DNA from 3 places in the Streptomyces sp. NPDC107562 genome. Region 1 is predicted to be linked to each of the others. Evidence: riboswitches for the same ligand, from Rfam matches in the RefSeq annotation. Region 1 holds a riboswitch; each other region holds the start of a gene.
The links. Region 1 has a riboswitch for cyclic di-AMP ahead of ACZ7LV_RS22415 (C40 family peptidase). Riboswitches for the same ligand answer to the same signal wherever they lie in the genome.
Positions count from the first base shown of each region.

Region 1 (7,830 bases):
ATCTGGTCGATCGGTGCCAGGCGCACCGGGGCCGAGGGATTGGGCGCGTGGATCATCTGGCCGTTGCCGACGTAGAGGCCCACGTGGCTGATGCCGGAGTAGAAGAACACCAGGTCGCCGGGGGCCAGTTCGGAGCGCGAGACGCGACGGCCGGCGTCGATCTGGGCGTAGGTGGTGCGGGGCAGGGCCACCCCGGCGGAGCGGTACGCGGCCTGCGTCAGGCCCGAGCAGTCGAAGGCGTCGGGGCCGGTGGCACCCCAGACGTAGGGGCTGCCGAGCTTCTGGTAGGCGTACGAGACGGCCGCGGCGGCCCGGGAGCTGGGCGCCGCCGTCGTGGCGGAGCCCGGGGCCTCCAGGGCGTCGCGGCCGGCCGTCGAGGCGCGCGAGGCGCGGTCGGTGCCGTCGCCCTCGGCGAAGCGGGCCCGCTCCTCGGCCGTCAGCCGGGACAGTAACCGCCGCGCCTCGTCCAGCTTGCCGGTGACGGTCCTCTTGTGCCGGTTCAGCTCGGCCTGCCGGGACTGGAGGGAGGCCAGTTCGACGCGGGCGGCTCCGCGCAGTTGCTCGATCTCCCTCAGCTGTCTGCGGACGCGTGTGACGGCGGCCGCCTGCCGGTCACCGGCGCGTTCGGCGAAGGCGGCACCGTCGAGATACCGGTCCGGGTCGTCGGAGAGGGCCAGTTGCAGCGCGGGGTCCAGGCCGCCGTCGCGGTACTGGGCGGCCGCGTACGAACCGAGCGCGTCCCGCGCCGAGTTGAGCCGCACCTCCTTGCGGGCCGCCTCGTCCTGGAGGCCGCCCAGCCGCTTGCGTGCCGCCCGGGCCTCCTCCTGCACGCCGTTGTACTTCTCGGTGGCGACCTCCGCCTCCTGGTACAGCCTGTCCACCTTGGCCTTGACCTGCTCCGGCGTCAGCTGGGGCTCGGCGTGGCCGATCCCGTCGAGGCCCGTCGCGGTCGCCGCGCCCGCGAGGGCGATCGTCGCCGCCGTGCGGGCCTTGGTGCCGTTGGCCGAGCGTGGTCGGGGCTTGCGGTGGGCTGCCACGTGGACTGCACGTCCTTTCGTACGACTCGGGCGACCGCCGGTCCGTACGGCCACCGGGTGGACGTACGACCGCGCCGGGGCGGCTGACGCGTCCGGCGGCGCCCCGCACAGGGGATGCGGGGCGCCGCCGGACCTTTCGGCGGTGGTGTCCGGCTGCCGCCTCTGGCCAGGGGCGGCGGTGGGGAGCCGGTCACCTGGTGGAGGACGCTAAACCCGGGCGTGTCGTGGTGGTGACGCCTTGTGCGGAAGTGACGCCAGGGGAACGGTGGGTGACCGTATGTGATCGGGCGCGCGTTTCGGCGCCGACGTCTTCACGCGGCGCGATGACCGATGCGGCGATTCCGGGCCGGGCGGGAGCGCGGGGCTGCTATGGGGCGCATATATGCAGACGCCTTGCGCCGGGGGCGGCCCGGTGCCGGGAGGCCCGCCGCCGGGCCGCAGGGTGTGGGGCAGCCCGGTGTGGGGCGGGCGCGCCCCTCCTGATTAGGCTCCGGCCCCATGGACGTACTCATCCACCTCTTCGTCGGCCTGCACATCATCGGCATCGCCGCCCTCCTCGGTGGCTTCCTGACCCAGATGAAGGCGATGGGCCAGGGCACCGCGCGATTCGTCCCGGCGATGCTGCACGGCGCACTGACCATGCTGGTCACCGGCGTGATCCTGGTCGGCCTGAACCAGGCGGACGACCAGCCCGTCGACAACATCAAGATCGGCGTGAAACTGGCGCTGCTGATCGTGATCCTCGGCCTGGTCTACGTGAAGCGGGACGACGAGAAGGTCGACAAGGGCATGTTCGGCCTGGTGGGACTGCTGACCGCGGCGAACGTCTTCATCGCCGTGCTCTGGACCTGACGCCCGTCCCACGCGCGCGTGCCGCGGAAACCGCCGCACGCGCGCGTGTGAGCCCTTCGGCCGCCTCCGCGACCGCCTGGGGGCGCCGGTGTCAGGCCGGGCGGACCACGCTGTGGATGGAGGACTCGCCGTCGTAGTAGACGGACTCCTCGCGGACGTACGCGCCGGGCTTCGGGGCGTGGATCATCATGCCGTTGCCGATGTACAGGCCGACGTGGGTGACGTCGTCGTAGAAGAAGATCAGGTCGCCCGGCCGGGCGGCGGCGACGGAGACCGTCGTGCCGGCGTCGACCTGGTCGTAGGTGGTGCGCGGGAGGGTGACGCCGGCGGCCTTCCACGCGGCCTGGGTGAGGCCTGAGCAGTCGTAGGACTCGGGGCCGGTGGCACCCCAGACGTACGGCTTGCCGATCTGCGCGCGGGCGAAGGCGAGCGCCTTCTCCGCCTTGGTGGCGTACCCGGTGTCCGAGGCGGAGTCGCCGGAGCCGGACTCGGTGCCCGTGCCGGCCGAGGAACCGGCGCCCGAGGAACCGGCGCCCGAGGACTCCTGCTCCTGCTGGGCCGCCTCCTGGCGCCGCTGCTCCTCCGCCTGCTGCCGGGCGAGCTCGGCGGCCTTGCGCTCGGCCTCCTCCTGCTTCTTCTTCTCGATCGCCGCGAGGCGGGCCTTCTCCTCGGCGGTCAGGTCCGACAGCAGCTGCCGCGCGTCGGCGAGCTTCTTCTGGACGGTGGCCTTGGCCGACTGAAGATCGCTCTGCGACTCGGTGAGCGTCTCCAGGCTCCGTGTGGCCTCCTGGCGCTTCTTCATCGTCGCCGACTGCTCGCTGAAGTACTCGTCGACCGCGCCCTTCTGGCGGTTGGTCAGACGGCCCATCAGCTGGTTCTGGTCGAAGTAGTCCTGCGGGGAGTCGGCGAGCAGGAAGGTGGCGGTGTCGGGGACGGAGGCCCCGGTGCGGTACTGGGCGGCCGCGTACGTCCCCAGTTCCTCACGCGCCTCGTTCAGTTTCTGGGTGCGCTGGGCGACGTCGTCCAGGAGGGTGTCGACGCGCTTGCGCTGTTTCGCGGTCTTCTCCTTGCCCGCGTTGTACTTCTCGGTCGCCGACTCCGCCTGTCGGTAGAGATCGTCGACCTTCTTCTCGACCTCCTCGAGGCTCGGCTTGTCGTCGGCCGAGGGCTCGGCATGGGCGGTCTGGGAGAGCAGGGCCACGGAGGTCAGGGCAGCGGTGGCGAGGGCCGGTGTGCGTATGCCTGCCACCCGCGCGCCGGTGGGGCGCGACTTGCGGTGCGACGCCAAAGGAGGCGACTCCTTCCATCTGCCGCCTACCGGGTTAGCTGTCGGGTTCGGGCGGGTGGTTCGGAAGGGTTGCCCTACGACCCGCTCCCCGGAGGGATTTGGGTCGATTCACCCCAAGTTCGGTGGGTCCCCGGCTCCGGCTGCCTTGGGCGCATCGGACTCGGCGGAGGCCGCGCGGCCCGGCGACGTTCGCCGGTAAGAGTCGTGCGGCCTGTCCGGCACCGTAGCCAACTCGTGTGGCCCGTGTGAAGGTTGGTGGGTGATATGCCCGATACATTTTCGTGACCTTCAGTCAGTGGTCACGCGCCGCGCGAGGTCGTGTTCGGACCGTGAGCGCTGGTCGGCGCCGAGGTCCTGGTGACGGCGGGCCGGGCGGTGGCGGGCCGGGCCCGCGGTGGCCGTCGGCCCCGGGGCCCGGGATGTTTCCGGGGCGGCAGCGGGTTGTCGGTGGGGCGCCCTAGACTCGGAGAGCGATGAGCAGCCTCTTTGACGACAGCTTCCTGGCGGACCTCCAGGCCCCACGGGCCCATGAGGAGCCTCCGTCACCGCCCGAGGACGATCACGCTCCGGAGTCGTTGCCGGACGATCTGTTCGGCGGGAAGTTCGACGCGCCTCCGGACCGGGACGCCTACTACCGCGACGGCGCCCCGCGCCCCGCCCTGGACGCCGCCACGCTCCTGGAGGGGCTGAACGACAACCAGCGCGCCGCCGTCGTGCACGCCGGGTCCCCCCTGCTCATCGTGGCGGGCGCGGGCTCCGGCAAGACGCGTGTCCTCACCCACCGCATCGCCCACCTCCTCGCCGAGCGCGGGGTGCACCCCGGCCAGATCCTCGCGATCACCTTCACCAACAAGGCCGCGGGCGAGATGAAGGAGCGCGTCGAGCGACTGGTCGGCCCCCGGGCCAACGCGATGTGGGTGATGACCTTCCACAGCGCCTGCGTGCGCATCCTGCGCCGGGAGTCCAAGAAGCTCGGTTTCACGTCGTCCTTCTCGATCTACGACGCCGCCGACAGCAAGCGCCTGATGTCCCTGGTCTGCCGCGACCTGGACCTCGACCCCAAGCGCTACCCGCCCAAGTCCTTCAGCGCCAAGATCAGCAACCTCAAGAACGAGCTGATCGACGAGGAGGACTTCGCCGCCCAGGCCACTGGGGGCACCTCCCAGACGGAGTCTGGGGGAGGCTTCGAGAAGACCCTCGCCCAGGCCTACGCGCTGTACCAGTCACGCCTGCGCGAGGCCAACGCCCTCGACTTCGACGACCTGATCATGACGACGGTCAACCTGCTCCGCGCCTTCCCGGACGTCGCCGAGCACTACCGCCGCCGCTTCCGGCACGTCCTGGTCGACGAGTACCAGGACACCAACCACGCCCAGTACGCCCTGGTGCGCGAGCTCGTCGGCACCGGCGAGCGAGCCCCCGAGGACGTCGACGTACCGCCCGGCCCGGACGAGCTGCCGCCCGCCGAACTGTGCGTGGTGGGCGACGCGGACCAGTCGATCTACGCCTTCCGCGGCGCGACCATCCGCAACATCCTCCAGTTCGAGGAGGACTACCCGAACGCCACGACGATCCTGCTGGAGCAGAACTACCGCTCCACGCAGACGATCCTCTCCGCCGCCAACGCCGTCATCGAGCGCAACGAGTCCCGCCGCCCCAAGAACCTGTGGACCAACGCCGGCTCGGGCGCGCGCATCACCGGCTACGTCGCCGACTCCGAGCACGACGAGGCGCAGTTCGTCGCCGACGAGATAGACCGTCTGACGGACGCCGGCGACGCCAAGGCGGGCGACGTCGCGGTCTTCTACCGCACGAACGCCCAGTCCCGTGTCTTCGAAGAGATCTTCATCCGCGTCGGACTGCCCTACAAGGTCGTCGGCGGCGTCCGCTTCTACGAGCGCAAGGAGGTCAGGGACGTCCTGGCCTACCTGCGGGTGCTCGCGAACCCGGAGGACTCGGTGCCGCTGCGCCGGATCCTCAACGTTCCCAAGCGGGGCATCGGGGACCGGGCGGAAGCCATGATCGACGCGCTCTCCCAGCGCGAGAAGATCAGCTTCCCGCAGGCGCTCAAGCGGGTCGACGAGGCGTACGGCATGGCCGCCCGCTCCACGAACGCCGTCAAGCGGTTCAACACGCTGATGGAGGACCTCCGCACGATCGTGGACTCCGGCGTCGGCCCGGCGACGATCCTGGAGGCCGTGCTGGAACGCACCGGCTATCTGGCCGAGTTGCAGACCTCCACCGACCCCCAGGACGAGACCCGGATCGAGAACCTCCAGGAACTCGCCGCCGTCGCCCTGGAGTTCGAGCAGGAGCGCGCGGAGGGCGAGGCCGGGACGCTGGCCGACTTCCTTGAGCAGGTCGCGCTGGTCGCCGACTCCGACCAGATCCCCGACGAGGAGGACGGCGACGGCGTCATCACGCTGATGACGCTGCACACCGCCAAGGGACTGGAGTTCCCGGTCGTCTTCCTCACCGGCATGGAGGACGGCGTCTTCCCGCACATGCGCGCCCTCGGCCAGACCAAGGAACTGGAGGAGGAACGGCGGCTCGCCTACGTCGGCATCACCCGCGCCCGCGAGCGGCTGTACCTCACCCGGTCGGTGATGCGCAGCGCCTGGGGCCAGCCGCAGTACAACCCGCCGTCCCGCTTCCTGGAGGAGATCCCGGGAGCGCACCTGGACTGGAAGCGCACGGGCGCCCCCGCCGCCCCCGCGGGCCCGGTGTCGGCCGTGGCGGCCTCCCTGTCCTCGTCCCGCTCACGCTCCTCGGCGTCCGGCGCGTCGGGTTTCGCCACCCGGCGGACGGCCGAACAGCCCGTCGTCGCGCTGGCGGTGGGGGACCGGGTCACGCACGACCAGTTCGGGCTCGGCACCGTGGTCGCGGTGAAGGGCACGGGTGCGAACGCCGAAGCCACGATCGACTTCGGGGACACCAAGCCGAAGCGGTTGCTGCTGCGGTACGCGCCGGTGGAGAAGCTGTAGCCGCACGGGCCGGATCCGGGGGTTCCGCCGTCCGTCGCGGAGCCCCCGCCCTGCTGCGCGGGACGCGTTACGAGGGGTCGATCCCGTGGCTGCGCAGCCAGGACAGCGGGTCGATCGCCGCGCCGCCGCCGGGGCGCACCTCGAAGTGCAGGTGCGGGCCGGTCGAGTTGCCGGAGTTGCCGGAGAACGCGATCGCGTCGCCGGCCTTGACGGTCGTACCGGAGGCGACCTGGTAGCTGGAGAGGTGGCAGTACCACGTCTCCGTGCCGTCCATCGCCGTCACGATCAGCATGTTGCCGTACGCGCTGTTGTACTCGGTGCGGACCGTGCCGTCCGTCGCGGCCATCACCGTCGTGCCGTACGCGACGGGGAAGTCGATGCCGGTGTGCACGGACATCCAGTTGATGCCGGACTGCCCGTAGTAGGCGCTGAGCCCGTGCTGTGCGACCGGCAGCGCGAACTTCGGGCGCAGCCGCTCCTTGCGGGCCGCCTCCTCCGCCGCGCGCTTCTTCTCGGCCTCCTGCTGCGCCTTGAGGTCGATGCGTTCCTGCGTGCGGCTGACGCGGTCGCCGAAGTCGTCCGCCTCCGCGGTGAGGCTCGCGAGCTGGGTGTCCAGCTGGTTGTTGGCGGCGGATGGTTTCACCGCCTGCGCGTCCGCGGCCGTCGTCGTCGTGCTGGCGTCCTGCTCGTCCCCGGTGAAGGTGCCGACGGAGGCGGCGGCGATACCCGCCACGCCCATCACGCACGCCGAGGGCACGGCGACCGTCAGCAGCGCGGACCGCTTGGCGGGCGAACGACGACGGGAGCGGGACCCGCTGCGACCGGCCGCACGGCCCGCCGGGAGAGGGGTGACCTCCTCCTGGTCGTCGAGAAGGACAGGGGCATCGGGCCCTTCGCCGGTGCCGTCCGCCCGGCCGTGGCCGGCTTCACCGGGGTCGACCTGCTCGAACGTCGCGGTCGCCAGCTGGTCGAAGGGGACCGCGTGCTGCTCGAAGTCGTTGTTCTGCTGGGTGAACTCCCCGGTGTGCGGGTCGAATTCACCGATGTGCGGGTCGAACGAGCCGGCCTGCTGAGGGAACGACTCCGCCTGCTGGGACAGCGGGTCCGACTGCTGGGGGAACGACTCGGTCGGGTGGTGGAAGGCCTCGGCGTGCTGCTCGAACGCCTCCGAGTGCTGCTCGAAGTCCTCGGTGTGCCCGCTGCCGCGCCCGCCGCCGTCGGAGTTCCACTGCGTGGCGTCGTAGGCGCCGGTGTCGAAGACCTGCGTGCCCCACGCCCACTGCTGGGTCGGGTCGGCGGGGCCGCCCTGTTCGGGCTGGAGCCACGCGCTCGCGTCCCACTGACCGCTGGCGTCGACCGAGCCGGCCTGCGGCGGGATGAGGGGGAGCTGCTGGTGGTCTCCGCCGGTCCAGGCGGTGGCGTCGTAGGCGCCGGTCTCGTAGGCGGTCGGGTGCTGGGCCGCGTAAGGGTCGTAGCCGACCGTGTGGTGGCCGCCGGTGGACCACTGCGTCGCGTCGTACGTGCCGGTGCCGTGACCGCTTCCCGTGAGGACCCCGAAGAGGGGGTCGGCCTCGAAGGTCGTGGTGGCGGTCGGGGCGTGCGGAGCGGGGTGGCCGCCGACACCGAATTCGGCGGCGGGGTAGGCGGCATATGGGGTGAAGTCGCCGTA
Region 1 covers NZ_JBVKBE010000008.1:78,152-85,981, reverse strand. The annotation lists gene ACZ7LV_RS22425 (C40 family peptidase) at 1-1,037, opposite strand, end outside; gene ACZ7LV_RS22420 (hypothetical protein) at 1,536-1,889, shown strand; gene ACZ7LV_RS22415 (C40 family peptidase) at 1,981-3,177, opposite strand; cyclic di-AMP (ydaO/yuaA leader) riboswitch at 3,186-3,339, opposite strand; gene pcrA (DNA helicase PcrA) at 3,651-6,161, shown strand; gene ACZ7LV_RS22405 (M23 family metallopeptidase) at 6,229-7,830, opposite strand, start outside.

Region 2 (7,830 bases), 170 kb from region 1:
GGTGTCTACTGGCGATTACGCGGAATGTCGATAGGTCGCTGCCTTCACTCAAGTCAGCGTATCCGGTCACGTTTCGATCACCGAGGCCGCCCACCGTTACACCTCAGGCGGTATCGGATCACTGCGGGTATGTTTTTGATCAGTTGATATGAGCAGGTATTTACCGACTTAGCCGGAAGAGGTGCCCCTTGCCCCGCAGCGCCGTCGACACCGGCCCCGAGGTCCGCCCCCTGACCCCCGGCCGCCGTCACCCGGCCGGCCGCAAGCGCGCGGCGAAGTCCGCGCCCGCCGCCCCGGCGGCGACGACCTCCGCGTCCTGGCCGCGCCGCGCTCCGCGTGCGGTCCGCTGAAGCCCTCCCAGGGGTCACGCCCATGCACATCCGTACGTCCTTCCCCTACGAGACGACTCACGAGGACCTCCGTATCCCGCTGCCCGACGGGACCCGGTTGTACGCGCGCGTGTGGCGCCCGATCACCGACGAACCCGTGCCCGCGCTCCTGGAGTACCTCCCGTACCGCCTGACCGACTGGACCGCGCCCCGCGACCACCAGCGCCACCCCTGGTACGCCGGCCACGGCTACGCCTCCGTCCGCGTCGACGTGCGCGGGCACGGCAACAGCGAGGGCACGCCGACGGAGGAGTACTCGGCGACGGAGCTGGGCGACGGCGTCGAGGTGGTGAACTGGCTGGCCGCGCAGGCCTGGTGCGACGGCAAGGTGGGCATGTTCGGCATCTCCTGGGGCGGATTCACCTCCCTGCGGATCGCGGCCCTCGCGCCCGGGCCGCTCAAGGCGGTCGTCAGCGTCTGCTCCCCGGACGACCGTTACGACAACGACGGGCACTACCTGGGAGGTTCCGTCCTGGCGGCGGACATGCACGCACGGGCGGCGACCCTGCTCGCCTTCGCCTGCCGGCCACCCGATCCGCGGTACGTCGGCGACGCCTGGCGGGACATGTGGCTGCGGCGCCTCGAAGAGGTCGAGCCCCTCATCCACACCTGGCTCGGCCACCAGGTGCGCGACGAGCACCGGCGGGCCGGCGGTGCCGTCGACGACTACGGCGCGGTCGAGGCCGCCGTGCTCGCGGTGGGCGGCTGGCACGACCCGTACCGCGACACCGTGCTCCGTCTGGTCGAGCGCCTTCCGGCCGACCGTGTGCGCGGCCTGATCGGGCCCTGGTCGCACCAGTACCCCGACCGCGACCTGCCGCCCGGCCCGGCGATCGGCTTCCTCCAGGAGACCCTGCGCTGGTGGGACCACTGGCTCAAGGGCAAGGACACCGGGGCCATGAGCGAACCCCTGCTGCGGTCGTACGTGATGGACGCGCATCCCCCGGCGCCCCGGTACGGGACGCTGCCCGGCCGCTGGACCGGTGAGCCCGCCTGGCCCTCCCCCCATGTGACGACGGTCACGTACGCCCTCCAGGGCGCGCCCGTACTCGTCCGGTCACCCCAGCACACGGGCGTCGACGCGGGGCGCTTCCTCCCGTTCGGCAGGGAGGCCGACCTGCCGCCGGACCAGCGGGAGGAGGACGCGCGCGGGGCGAGCTTCGACTTCGCGGTGGCGCGCGAGACCTGGGTACTGGGGCGGCCACGGGTGCGGCTGCGGCTGACCTCGCAGGTGCCGCGCGGGCAGGTGGTCGCGCGCGTGTGCGACGTGACACCGGACGGCTCCTCGACGCTGGTGACGCGGGGGGTGCTGAACCTGTCGGCGCGCGAGGGGCGGGGCCGGGCCGTGCCGTGGACCCCGGGGACCACCGAGGACGTCACCGTCGAGCTAGACGGCATCGGATACGCCTTCCCGCCCGGCCACCGCATCCGCCTCTCCCTCGCCTCCGCGTACTGGCCCTGGATCTGGCCCCAGCCGGACTCGGCGGCCGGCTTCACCGTGGATCCGGCCGGCAGCACTCTCGAACTGCCGGTACGCGCGCGTACCGCGGTCCCGTCCCCCACGTTCGAGGAACCGGAGCAGTCCGCACCCCTCGGCGCCGCCGAGGCGGCCACCCTCGACGAACCGCATCCCGAGCGCCTGGTGGTGCGGGACGTGGCCAAGGGCGAGTGGCGGCTGGAGGTCCGTCCGGACCACGGCGACCTGCGCGCGTACCCCGACGGGCTGGAGCTCACCGAGGACACGCTGGAGACGTACACGGTCCGTGAGGCCGATCCGCTGTCCGCCCGCACCCGCTCGGACCGGACGATCCGGCTGCACCGCCCGGAGCTCGCCTGGGACACGACGGTCCGCACGCGTGCGGAGATCACCTGCACCGCGGAGGAGTTTTTGACCTCAAATGAGGCGATTTGCACCTATGGCACCGAGGTGGTCTTTCATCGCACATGGGAGAAGCGCGTTCCACGGACCGCCGGTTGACTAGGACTTGGGCCTATTGCCCGATTTGCCATTCTTCTGCCCGCACGTGAGTTGGCTCACTCGGGCGTCTTCACGAGTCCCTTACACGACTGCCGCGATCCGCCTTTGCGCACGGCCGAGTTGACTCTTTTCGGCTGCAAAGGATCACGAGCGGTCAAGTCGCCTTTCGAAGATCAAATCCCGCGATAGGTGAAACGACCTCTTGTTTCGGACATGTGCTCTCGCATACGTTCCGGGCGAGTCGGGCGGAACGCCGAATCCTGCCGCCGCCCGCGCCACCCATGACGGACTCACTCACCGCACGGCAGGAGCGGGGGACCCAGGTAGGCCGCCGGACCGGACGCCGCACACCACGGCACACCGGAACGGCTCGGGGTGAAGTCGCACTCGCAAGAGGCGGCCGGGCAGCTCCCCGCCCGAACCCGACAGCTCACCTCGCAGGCGCCGGAGAGGACAGTCCCCATGACTGCAAACGGTCAGATCAGTCGTACCCGCACTGCCCGCATCGCCCGCAGGCTCGCCCTCGCAGGCACCGGCGCCGCCGTACTCGCCCTGCCGCTGATCGGCGCCACCAGCGCCTCCGCGGCCGCGCCCACGGCCATGCCCTCGACCGTCAAGTACTACACGAACAACCTCGACGGCTGGATCCGCCAGTCCCTCGACGTCATGGCGCAGAACGGCATTCCCGGGTCGTACAACGGCATCTACCGCAACATCATGCGCGAGTCGTCCGGCAACCCGAAGGCCATCAACAACTGGGACTCCAACGCCGCCAAGGGCACCCCGTCCAAGGGCCTGCTCCAGGTCATCGACCCCACCTTCGAGGCCTACCACGTGACCGGCACGGCGTACGACCCGTACGACCCGGTCGCCAACATCACCGCCGCCTGCAACTACGCGGCCGACCGCTACGGCTCCATCGACAACGTCTTCGGCCCGTACTGAGCCTCGGCCAGCAGCCGTTCGAGGACGACGGCGATGCCGTCGTCCTCGTTCGACAGGGTGATCTCGTCGGCCACCGCCTTGAGCTCGGGGTGGGCGTTGGCCATGGCCACGCCGTACGCGGCCCAGTCGAACATGGGGATGTCGTTGGGCATGTCCCCGAAGGCGATGGTCCGCTCCGGGCTCAGGCCCAGGTGCCGGGCCGCCAGCGCCAGCCCCGTCGCCTTGGTGATGCCGCACGGCTGAAGCTCGACCGTCCCCGGCCCCGACATGGTGACGGTCGCGAGCGAGCCGACCACCGCGCGGGCCACCGCCGCCAACTCGTCGTCCGACAGCGACGGATGGCGCAGCAGCACCTTGCTGATCGGCGCGCACCACAGGTCCTCGCGACGATCGATCCGCACCGCGGGCAGCGTGGGGTGCGGCATCAGATAGCCCGGCTCGATGAGGGTGAGCCCGTCGACGCCGTCCTGGTCGACGGCCGCGTACACCTGGCCGACCTCGGCCTCGATCTTGCCGAGCGCCGTCTCGGCCAGCTCCCGGTCCAGCGTGACGGACCACAGCAGACGATCCGCGCCGACGTCGTACAGCTGGGCGCCCTGGCCGCACACCGCGAGCCCGCCGCCGAGGATCTCCAGCAGCGGCCGTACCCGCGGCGCCGGCCGGCCGGTCACCACCAGATGCCGGGCCCCGGTCGCCGAGACCCGCGCGAGCGCGGCGAGCGAGCGGTCGGAGACCGTGTCGTCGCCGCGGAGCAGCGTTCCGTCCAGGTCAGTGGCGATGAGGGCGTAGTCGGTGCGCGCGTACTCGGTGCGCGCGGCATATGCGGTGGGTGCGGCCATGATCAGAGAATACGGACACCGGACCCCCACCGTTCATTCCCAACTACCTTCCCACTGTCCGCTTTTCACCCCCACGTGGTGCCCGCCGGCTCCTTGATCGTGGTGTTGACGCGGTTGAACAGGTTCGTCAGGGAGACGGCCAGGATCAGCGCCGACAGTTCCCTCTCGTCGAAGTGGTCGGCGACCTCGTCCCACAAGCCGTCCGGAACCGCCTCCTCGGACCGGTCCGCCAGCCGCGTCACGGTCTCCGCGAGGGTCAGCGCGGTGCGCTCGGCGTCGCTGTAGAAAGGCGCGTGCCGCCAGGCGGCGACCGAGGCGATGCGCTCCTCGCTTGCGCCCGCTTTACGCAGATTGTCCACATGTCCGTGGACGCAGGCGCCGCAGCCGTTGATCTGGCTGACCCGCAGCCCGACCAGTTCCGCGACCTCCCGGTCCAGCCCGCTCTCCCCGATGGCCTGGAGGAGCGCCCCGACGCCCTTCAGCGCGCCCGGGAGGACGTACGCCGGGTTCGTCATCCGTGCCTGCATGGTGGTGCCTCCTGTTGTCAGTGACCGGTGCGATCCTTGCCTTCACCGCACTGACGGATCGGGGGCGGTCGTTGTGACGGATCGACGGGACGGATCTTCTGTCCGGCGGCGCGCTACACCTTTCGGGACATTCGGAATCTTTCCGGCCTGTCGGACACTGCCCAAGACAGGTGCCGCCGCCGTAACGTGATCCGCGACCGCATGGACCGCGCGTACGAAAGTGAGGCAGCACCCCATGCCCCCCTTCGATGTCCCCGAGGGCGACCCCTTCGGTCCGCACAACCTTCCGTACGGCGTGTTCTCGCCCGCCGGGTCCGCCGAACGGACCGTGGGCGTCCGTCTCGGCGACCACGTCCTCGACGCCGGCGCGGCGGCACTGGCGCTCGGCTCCCCGTACGCCGAACTGCTGGCCCGCCCGACCCTGGGCCCGCTGCTCGCCGCGGGCCGCACGGCCTGGTCCGACGTCCGGCGCGCACTGACGGCCTGGGTCACCGTGCCGTCCCACCGCGAGTCCCTCGCGCCCCTGATGCACCCGCTGTCCTCGGTGACCCTGCACCTGCCCTTCGAGGTCGCGGACTACGTCGACTTCTACGCGTCCGAGAACCACGCACGCAACGTCGGCCAGATCTTCCGCCCCGACGCCGCGGACTCCCTGACGCCCAACTGGAAGCACCTGCCGATCGGTTACCACGGCCGCGCCGGCACCGTCGTCGTCTCCGGCACCGACGTCGTCCGCCCCAGCGGCCAGCGCAAGGCCCCGGCCGACGCCGAACCGGTCTTCGGCACGTCCGTCCGCCTGGACATCGAGGCCGAGGTCGGCTTCGTGGTCGGCGTCCCCTCGGCGATGGGCACGCCCGTGCCGCTGTCCGGCTTCCGCGACCACGTGTTCGGGCTGTGCCTCCTCAACGACTGGTCCGCCCGCGACATCCAGGCCTGGGAGTACGTCCCCCTCGGCCCCTTCCTCGGCAAGTCCTTCGCCACCTCGGTGTCGGCCTGGATCACCCCGCTGGACGCCCTGGACGAGGCGCGGGTGGCCCCGCCCGCGCGGACGCACCCCCTGCTGCCCTACCTGGACGACACCGAGGAGGAGCCCGGCGGCTACGACCTGCGGATCTCCGTCGCCCTCAACGGCCACGTCGTCGCGGAACCGCCCTTCTCCACCATGTACTGGACGGCGGCCCAGCAACTGGCCCACATGACCGTCAATGGCGCCTCCCTGCGCACCGGCGACCTCTACGGCTCGGGCACGGTCAGCGGCCCCGGCGAGGGCGAGCGCGGCTCGCTCCTGGAGCTGACCTGGAACGGCCGCGACGTCATCGAACTGCCCGACGGCAAGCGCACGTTCCTGGAGGACGGCGACGTCGTGACGATGACGGCCTGGGCTCCGGGCGCGGGTGGCGTGCGCGTGGGGCTCGGCGAGGTGACGGGACGCGTCGTGGCGGAGTGAGGTTTCCACGACAGCGGCGGCTTCGGCGCTGACCGCGACCGCCCGTCACCGTCATACTGACGGCGGGCGGTGCGGTCTGCGGCGCGGGCCTGTGCGGCATGCGGCGTACGCCGTACGCCTTGAGATACGTACCGCACCACACCGCACCGCACCGCACCGACCAGCACCGACCCCAAGCCGCCCCCTCCCGACCAGGATCCGGAGCCCGTGGCATGACCGTCTGCCTGCTCCTGCTGAGCGTCGTCGCCTTGGCCGCCGCCGTACCGGCCCCGGGTGCGCTGGTGCGCGCCGCGTGGCCCGAACGGGAGCCCGTCGTGGGGCTGTGGGTGTGGCAGTGCCTGGTCGCCACGGTGCTGCTGTGCTGTCTGACCGCGCTGGTCCTGGGCGCGGCGGCCGTCTTCCAGACGGTGCGTGACCAGGTCTTCGCGCCCGCCCCGCCGCGCGTTGCCGCCGCCTACGACCTGTCGGCGGCGCCTCCTTGGGCCGCCGCGCTGACCCTGCTGCTGGCCTGCGGTGCCGCGTGGACCACGGCGATGCTGGTGCGCGAGCTGTTCGAGGCCAGGCGGCGTCGCGGCCGGGCCCGCGCACACCTCCGGGAACGCGCCCCCGACCTGCCCGCGGGCCTGCCCGCCGCCCGGGGGCCGCTGCTGGTCCTGGAGGACGAGTACCCCGACGCCTGGTGGATGCCGGGCAGCCCGCCCCAGTTGATCGTCACGACCGGGGCACTGCACCGACTCACCGACCATCAGCTCGATGCCGTCCTCACCCACGAGCGCGGCCACGCCCGCGCCCGTCACGACTGGCTGCTGCACCTGTCCACCGCGCTCGCCACCGGGTTCCCGCGCGTCCCCCTCTTCGCCCACTTCTGCGACCAGACGCACCGCCTGGTCGAACTCTCCGCCGACGACACGGCCTCCCGCCGCTGCGGCCACCTGACCACCGCGCTGGCCCTGATCGAACTCAACCAGCACCGGGGGGTCCTCTCCTGCGCCTCCAGCCATCGCCTGCTCGGTGAACGCGTGGACCGCCTCCTGGAGCCGCCCGCCCGGCTCGACCGCCGGCACCGGGCCCTGACGACGACCGCGGCGGCTCTGGTGCCGCTGCTGCCCCTGCTGATCACGTTCGCTCCCGGGCTGACCGCACTCTCCTGACGACGCGCGCCCCCTGTCCCCGGTGGTGGGCCCCAAGCGGCGGCCGGGGTGGCAGAACCGGCCGTGTCACCGGCGAATCCCCAGCTCAGCGGCGCTTGTCCCGGTCCGCGGACTGGCGCAACACTTCCGCAACACCTCTATCCCTACCGGATCGGTATGGTTCGAGCCATGCCACCGACCGACCGCATCCGGGACCACGCCGGCCACGGCGCGACCACCGTCGCCGCCCACCGCGCGCGGCGCCGGCTGCGCGCCGACCGGGCCCGGCAACTGGCCGACCTGCTCCGCCGCCAACTCCTGTCCGACGCCTTCCCCGGCGGCACGCTCCCGCACGAGTCGACCCTCGCCGAGGAGTACGGCGCCACCCGCAACACCGTCCGCCAGGCGCTCGACCTGCTGCGCGCCGAGGGACTCGTGGCACGCCAACCCGGCGTGGGCACCGTGGTCGTGGCCCGTAAGTACCCCCACGGCCTCGACCGGTTGCTGGGCCTCGCGGAGACCCTGCGGGAACACGGCCGGGTCACCAACGAGGTCCGCACGATGGGACCCGCCCC
Region 2 covers NZ_JBVKBE010000008.1:249,525-257,354, forward strand. The annotation lists gene ACZ7LV_RS23240 (hypothetical protein) at 189-350, shown strand; gene ACZ7LV_RS23245 (CocE/NonD family hydrolase) at 373-2,367, shown strand; cyclic di-AMP (ydaO/yuaA leader) riboswitch at 2,649-2,826, shown strand; gene ACZ7LV_RS23250 (transglycosylase SLT domain-containing protein) at 2,830-3,312, shown strand; gene ACZ7LV_RS23255 (HAD family hydrolase) at 3,276-4,151, opposite strand; gene ACZ7LV_RS23260 (carboxymuconolactone decarboxylase family protein) at 4,217-4,678, opposite strand; gene fahA (fumarylacetoacetase) at 4,914-6,125, shown strand; gene ACZ7LV_RS23270 (M56 family metallopeptidase) at 6,338-7,276, shown strand; gene ACZ7LV_RS23275 (GntR family transcriptional regulator) at 7,445-7,830, shown strand, end outside.
Region 2: another riboswitch for cyclic di-AMP. It lies ahead of ACZ7LV_RS23250 (transglycosylase SLT domain-containing protein); the one in region 1 lies ahead of ACZ7LV_RS22415 (C40 family peptidase).

Region 3 (7,830 bases), on a different contig from region 1:
CCCCGCCGCCCTGCCGAGCCTCGGCGCACGCCGGATCCGAGGTCACTCCCGTGCCGGGGGAGACGCACGATGCCGGCACGCGCCTGCCGCCCCCACCGTGACGCCCGCACTCCGACTGCCGCACACGCCCGCTGCCCGCACGCCCCCGACCTGCACACCTCCGCCGACCACACGCGCCGGCCGCCCACGCGTGGCCGCCCGCACTCCGACTACCGCACACGCCCGCTGCCCGCACGCGCCTGCCGCCCCCACGCGTGGCGCCCGCAGAATCCCGGCTGCCCGCACACCCCCGACCCCCGCACACCTCCGCCGACCACACACGCCGGCCGCCCCCACGCACGGCGCCCGCACTCCGAATGCCGCAGGCGCCCGCTGGCCGCACACCCCCCGACCTGCACGCTCCCGCCGCCCCGCCCCCTGTCGGCCCCGCCGCCCGCGCCTGCCGCCCGCACGCCACCGCACCCACACCCGCGCCGCACCCACCCCACCGTCGGCACCCACCCCACCGTCGTCCCCGCCGCCCCGCGACTGCCGCCCGCACGCCACCGCCGCACCCACCCCCCGTCGGCCCCCCGTCCCGACGAGCCCCGACGAGCGTCGTGAACGCCACGGAGGCGCTCGCCTCCGACCCCGTAAAATCGGCCCCACTGTGTCTGACTCGCTGAACACCCCCGAAGCCCCTCACCCCACCCTCGATGCCGTCGCCGGACGGGTGCGGGTCAAGGGGGAGCCGCGTTTTCCGGACGGCCCGATGGCGGACCCCGCCGGGTCGCACTTCGAGCGGCGGATCCGGAGTTTCCAGCCGCGACGGAGCCGGGTGACGGCAGGGCAGGCGGACGCGTTGCAGCGGCTGTGGCCCACGTGGGGGCTGGACATCGACGGCTCGCGGGTCCTGGACCTCGCCGAGCTGTTCGGCAACGACAACCCCGTCGTGCTGGAGATCGGCTTCGGCATGGGCGAGGCCACCGCCCGGATGGCCGCCGCAGACCCCGACACCAACATCCTCGCCGTGGACGTCCACACCCCCGGCCAGGGCAATCTGCTCAACCTCGCCGACCAGAGCGGCATCGGCAACGTCCGGGTGGCCAACGGCGACGCGATCATCCTGCTGCGCGAGATGCTCCGCCCGGACTCCCTCGACGGGCTGCGCGTCTTCTTCCCGGACCCCTGGCCCAAGAAGCGGCACCACAAGCGGCGGCTGATCCAGCCGGACTTCCTCACCCTCGCCGCGGCCCGTCTGAAGCCGGGCGCGCTCGTGCACTGCGCGACGGACTGGGAACCGTACGCCGAGGTGATGCTGGAGGTGCTCACCGCGCACCCCGCCTTCGCGAACACCCGACCAGGCGGAGGTTTCGCGCCACGTCCCGGCTTCCGCCCCCGCACCCGTTTCGAGGGGCAGGGCCTGGAGAAGGGTCATGTGGTGAACGACCTGCTCTTCCGCCGTGTGCCGCACGAAGGTCAGCCGTAAAACCTGCCCTCGTTCGCCTCTTCGCTCGTTAGGGTCAATGCCGTGGCGACCAGTCCCCCGTACCCGACGCACCCCGGCATCCCGGCCGGCGGCACCCTGCGGCACGCGCACTGGTGGCACAGGCGGTGGGTGCGGTACGGCGCACTGATCACGCTGCTCACCCTGTCCGGCCTGGTGATCCTCGCCCTGGTCCGCGAACAGACCGGCACCGAGGGCTTCCTGGTCGGACTCGGCCTCGCGATCCTGCCCGTGCCGCTGCTCATAGCCGTCTTCCGCTGGCTGGACCGGGTCGAGCCCGGACCCTGGCGGAATCTGGTGTTCGCCTTCTCCTGGGGCGCCTGCGCCGCCGCGCTGATAGCGATCATCGCCAACAGCTTCGCGACCCGGTGGATAGCGACCGCGACCGCCGACCCGACCAGCGCGGACACCTGGGGCGCCACGGTCATAGCCCCGATCGTCGAGGAGTCCGCGAAGGCGGCCGCGATCCTGTTGCTCTTCCTCTTCCGGCGCCGCGACTTCACCGGAATCGTGGACGGCGTCGTGATAGCGGGCGTCACCGCCACCGGCTTCGCCTTCACCGAGAACATCCTCTACCTCGGCACCGCCTTCGGCACCGACCAGCTGGCCGGTCACAGCGGCATCGCCTCGGTGACCGCCGCGACCTTCTTCGTGCGGGTCATCATGTCGCCGTTCGCGCACCCCCTGTTCACGGTGCTCACCGGCATCGGCTTCGGCATCGCCGCCCTGGCCGGGGAGCGCCAGCGACTGCGCCGCGTCCTGCTGCCCCCGGCCGGGCTGCTGCTCGCGATGGGCATGCACGCCTTCTGGAACGGCTCGGCGACCTTCGGGGACTACGGCTTCTTCGCGGTGTACGGCGGCTTCATGGTCCCCGCGTTCGGCCTGCTGACCTGGCTGGTGATCTGGACGCGCCAGCGCGAGCTGCGGACCGTCCGTGAGGAACTGCCGGCCTATGTCGTCGCCGGCTGGCTCTCGCCCGCCGAGCCGTTCGCCCTCGGCTCCATGCGGGCCCGCCGGCTGGCCCGCGAGTACGCCGGCCACCACCTCGGCAGACCGGCGGGCCGCACGGTCGCGCAGTACGAGGCGTACGCCACGTCCCTCGCCTTCCTCCGGCGCCGGGGCCGCCTGGGCCGTGCCCGCGCGGACTTCGTCGTACGGGAAGGCGAGCTGCTCCAGGAACTGTGGAACCGCCGGGAGATCGCCCGCCCGGCCCTGGAGTACGCGGCGCGGGCGACCGCTCCGCCCGTGCCGGTGCTGATGCCGCCGGTCCACGGCTGGGCGCCCGTGTACGGGCCGGCGACGCCCTACCCGGCGTACAACCCGTACCGGACGTAGGGCGAGAACGGCGGCGCGGGGGCGCACCGGACAGACGAAAACCGGCAGTCCTGACGTCGGGGGGTTGCCGTCAGGACCACCGGAGTTCGCGTCGGACCCGGGTCCGGAGCCTCAGGGGGTGAGGCCCTTGCTCTGCAGCCAGGCCAGCGGGTCGATGCCACCGCCGCCGCCGGTGTGCACCTCCAGGTGCAGGTGGGCGCCGGTCACGTTGCCCGTCGCGCCCACGCGGCCGATCACATCGCCGGTGGCGACCTTCTGGCCGACGCTGACGCCGATCGACGACTGGTGGGCGTACCAGAGCTCGGTGCCGTCGTCGAGGGTCAGCACGGTCTTGTAGCCGTACGAGCCGTTCCAGCCGGCCTCGGTGATGGTGCCGCTGTGTACGGCCTTGAGAGGCGTACCGGTCGGCGCGGCGAAGTCGAGACCCGTGTGGTACCCGGAGGACCACAGGGCGCCGGCCTGGCCGAAGGTGGAGGTGAGGGTGTACGACGAGGTCGGCAGCGTGAACTGCTTGGCCAGCGCGGCGAGCCGCTCGGCCTCGGCCTTCTGCCGGGCCTCCTCCTCGGCCTTCGCCTTGGCGGCGGCGGCCTTCTCCTTGGCCTCCTGCTCGGCCTTGGCGGCGGCCTCGGCGGCGGCCTTCTCGGCAGCGGCCACGGCCTCCGCGGCGGCCTTGCTCTCGACCTGCTCCTGCTGCTGCTCGGCCTGCGCGATGATGCGGGCCCGCAGCGTCTCACCGGCGTCGGTGGTGCCCTCCGCGGTGTCCACGGTGACCGTGGCGAGGCTGCTGAGCGGAGCGGTCGCGGTCTTGGTGTCGGCGGAGCCGGAGTCGTCGTCGGAGATCAGCGAGCCGACGTTGGGCAGGTCGGGCATCGAGATCGACACCGGCGGCTTGCCGGTGTTGGCGCTCGCCATGCCGCCCGCGCCGACCGCGGCTATGACACCGACGCCGAGAACGGTGGAGCTGCGGGCGAGTCCGCCGCCACGCTGCTTGCTGACACGATGCCGGCCGCGTACGGGAAGGAGGGTCTCCGCGCTGGGATTCCACTCCTCCCACGGCCCCTCGTCGGTGCGCGGCGCGCCGTAGACGAATGTGTCGGTGCCGTCGGCGGTGCGCTGCTGCGGCACGAACGGGGCCTGTGGGGCAGGCCGGTTGGACGCCACGTGGGCGTACTCCTTTCCTTCCTTCTCGCCTACCGGGTTAGCTGACGGGTTCGGAGCAGGAAGGTCTCCTACGCGCGTAAATCAGCCGTACTGCTACGGCGACATACGCCCGATTCACCCCAATATGATGGTTCCCCGGTTCCCTTGTGCGGCCGGTGAGGGCCTCGCGCGGGATTCGGCGCGTGCGCACGGAGCCGCCTCTTGTGACGGCTGGGACGACCGCGCTGCGTTATCGGACGTTAATAGAACCGGGGCCTGATTTCCAAGCTGTTCCTCTTGATCATTAACGCTTTCTGTCGGGACGTACAGGTCTATGAACGGCGAAATTCGGGCGAGTTGACCGTCATTCGGAGTCATCTCCACATCTGACGGTGCGTCAGTCGTTATGCGGAGGGCTTCCGTTCGATCACCCGGGGTGACACGCGTCGGCCGGCCGACGGACCGCGAGCAGCGCCATGTCGTCGGTGGTGCCGCCGCCGCTGTGCAGGCGTACCTCCTCGGCCACCGTGCGCAGCAGTTCGCCGGGGCCGGGGAAGGTCCGGCCGGCCAGCCGGGCCGCGGGGTCGTAGAAGGCGCCGTGCGCGTCGCGGGCCTCGGACAGGCCGTCGGTGTACAGCAGGAGCGTCGCGCCGCCCGGGAAAGGGCACACCTCCGCACGGTCCGGCCAGGTGCCCAGCTCACCCATCCCGAGCGGCAGCGCCGGATCACGGGCGGGCAGCGTGCTCACCGTGCCGTCGGCGTGCAGCATCAGGGGCGGTGGATGGCCGCGGTTGAGGATCCGTACGACCCCGTCGTCGTGCGGGATCTCGGCGAGGACGGCGGTGGTGAAGCCCTCGAAGGCGTCGATCCCGTCCCGGCGGGTGCCCTCGCGCGCCAGCGCCCGCTCCAGCCGCTGTGCGACCGCCTCCAGCGTCGTCTCGTGCTCGGCCGCCTCCCGGAACGCCCCGATGACCACGGCGACCGCGGCGACCGCCCCCATGCCCTTGCCCCGCACGTCCCCGACCACCAGTCGCACGCCGAACCTGCTGTCCTGCACCGCGTAGAGGTCCCCGCCGATGAAGGCGTCGGCCTGGGCGGCCTCGTAGCGCGCGGCGATCTCGAACCCGCCGATCCTCCCGACGGGCTCCGGCAACACCGCCAGCTGAGCGGCCTCAGCGATCTCCCAGGCCGAGTCGAGGCGGGCGTGACCGCGCCGGACCAGCACGTTGATCAAGACAGCGAGGAGGGAGACCGTGACCACGGTGGCCAGCTCGGTCAGCGACTCCACCTCCGTGACCTCGTCGAACCGGAGGTCCAGGCCGAGGACCACGAGCACGGCCGCCACCCCGGTGAGGATCGTGGCGCGGCGGGACAGCAGCGGCGCGGCGATCAGCGGGGCGGCGGTGAACAGGGGTGCGCCGGTGAAGCCGCGCGGGGTCATGTAGTCGTAGCTGCCGCCGATCACCAGGAGCAGGGCGGGAAGGACGCGGACGAGGGTGCCGGCGTAGGAGATCGGCCGCGTCTCGGGCGGCGGCAGGGGCGGTACCGGGCTCTCCGACGTGGGGAAGTCGTCCGGGCGGCCGGGGCCGGGGGCAGGGTCTTCGGGGGCCGGGTCGCCGGGGACGCGGCCGCCGGATCCGGCGTACAGCCCCTCTCCCTCTGCCTCCGCAGGCCGCACTGTCGTCTCCCGTTACGCAGGTCACCGCACCTGTCCAGGGTTCCTGGAGCGGCGGCCCGCTACCAGCCGGGCGGGCCGACCGGATGACGGGCGCGAGCGTTGCCGGGAAACGACTCGGGGCCGGAATCCATGATCTGGATTCCGGCCCCGGGCCTTCAGTAGCGGGGACAGGATTTGAACCTGCGACCTCTGGGTTATGAGCCCAGCGAGCTACCGAGCTGCTCCACCCCGCGTCGGTAGACACCAGTGTACGCCATGCGCGGGACGCTCCGCGCCAGGGTTTCCCGCCGCCCTCGCCGACCAGCGCTTTCCGCGCTCGCGGTGCGATGACCCCGCCAGGTGTCGGTCACCCCGCGAGGTGCCGATTGGGCGCCTTGGCCGCCTCCTCGTACTCCGGAACCACCGCGACCTCCACCCCGGCCGCCGCCAGCGTCCCGCTCCCGTCCGCGTCGCGCACGAAGGTGTCCGGCTCCCGCCAGGCCGTGACCACGCGGCCCACCCCGGCGTCGAGGATCAACCGCGCGCAGGGGCGGGGCCGGGAGGCGCGGCGGGTGCAGGGCTCCAAGCTGGTGTAGACGGTGGCCCCGGGCAGCCGGGGGTCGGCCGCGTCGATCTTCGCGAGCGCCGCCTCCTCCGCGTGGACGACGGGGTCGCCGCCCTCCCGGGAGTGTCCCTGCGCGAGTTCGGTGCCGTCCCGCGCCACCACCACCGCGCCGACGCTGAACGCCGTGTCCGATGGCGGACACAGCGCCGCCAGCTCGCAGGCCAGGGCCAGCCAGCGGCGGTCGGCGGCCGAGGCGAGGCTGCCGGTGCCGGGGGCGGTCGGCTCGTAGCGCATCAGGACGACGTCCTCGATCCGCCGGGACTCGACCAGGCGCAGGCGCCCCGACGGGTAGGCGCCGGGCCCGAAGAGCCGGGGTGCGGCCGGGTCGCCGACGAAGAGGGGGGCGAGCACCAGCTGGATCTCGTCGGCGAGGCCCTCCAGGAGGAGCTGGGTGTGCAGGGTGCCGCCGCCCTCGACCATCAGGCGGCGGACTCCTCGTACGTCGTGCAGGTGCGCCAGGACCGCGCGCCAGTCGACGGTGTCGCCGAGCGCTACCACGTCGGCCGCGACGGGGTTCTCCGCCAGGCGCCGGGCGCCCTTCGTCGTCGTGTACACCACCTTCTCGCCGCCGGTGTGCCAGAAGCGGGCGTCGGGGTCCAGGTCGCCCGTGCCGGTGACCGTGACCTTGAGGGGGTACTCCGGCTTGCCCGCCGCCGTCCGCGCCGTCCGGCGGTCCGGGGAGTTGACCAGCAGCCGCGGGTTGTCGGCGCGGATGGTGCCGGCGCCGATGAGGATCGCGTCGACGGAGGCCCGTACGTCGTCGACCCGGTCGAAGTCGGCGGGGCTGGACAGGAGGAGGCGGTCGGGGCCGGTGTCGTCCAGGTAGCCGTCCAGGGAGACGGCTGCGGACAGGAGGACGTAGGGGTAGGGCATGGGACGCGCTCCGCCTCGGGGTCGGGGACCGGCGGCCTGCCGGGCCGGGGGCCCGCGTACCTGGCGGCGCGCCGGCCCGGACTATGTGGTTCAAGTTTTAAGCAAAACTACACTGGCGGCATGACGACTCGCTGGCTCACTCCGCAGGAGCAGCGCGCCTGGCGCGCGTACATGGGGGCCACCCTTCTCCTCGAGGACGCGCTCGACCGGCAGCTCCAGCAGGAGGCCGGCATGCCGCACATGTATTACTCCATCCTCGCCAATCTCTCCGAGGCCCCGGAACGCCGGCTCCGGATGACGGATCTCGCCGAGCACCTGAAGATCACCCGCAGCAGGCTGACGTACGCCGTCACCCGGCTGGAGAAGGACGGGCTGGTACGGCGCGAGGACTGCCCCTGGGACAAGCGGGGGAGCGTGGCCGCGCTGACGGAGGAGGGGATGGCCACGGTCGAACGGCTGGCGCCGGGACATGTGCGGACGGTGCGCGCGACGCTCTTCGACCATCTGACCTCGCAGCAGGTGGGCCAGCTGGAGGAGATCTTCACGGGGGTCGCGCAGGCGTTGCAGGGAGAGGACGAGGGCGGCGCGTCGGGTGATGTGCCCTGGCGGCGCCGGTCGTCGCCCTGCTCCTGAGTCCGGCCGAGACCGCACGGGGGACTGTTTGCTTTAACTTTAAAGCATGCGGTAGGGTCGCCGATCAAGAGGCTGCTTCAA
Region 3 covers NZ_JBVKBE010000018.1:122,669-130,498, reverse strand. The annotation lists gene trmB (tRNA (guanosine(46)-N7)-methyltransferase TrmB) at 650-1,468, shown strand; gene ACZ7LV_RS34770 (PrsW family intramembrane metalloprotease) at 1,511-2,821, shown strand; gene ACZ7LV_RS34765 (M23 family metallopeptidase) at 2,933-3,982, opposite strand; cyclic di-AMP (ydaO/yuaA leader) riboswitch at 3,994-4,173, opposite strand; gene ACZ7LV_RS34760 (PP2C family protein-serine/threonine phosphatase) at 4,389-5,639, opposite strand; tRNA gene ACZ7LV_RS34755 (tRNA-Met) at 5,799-5,872, opposite strand; gene ACZ7LV_RS34750 (dihydrofolate reductase family protein) at 5,986-7,116, opposite strand; gene ACZ7LV_RS34745 (MarR family winged helix-turn-helix transcriptional regulator) at 7,237-7,749, shown strand.
Region 3: another riboswitch for cyclic di-AMP. It lies ahead of ACZ7LV_RS34765 (M23 family metallopeptidase); the one in region 1 lies ahead of ACZ7LV_RS22415 (C40 family peptidase).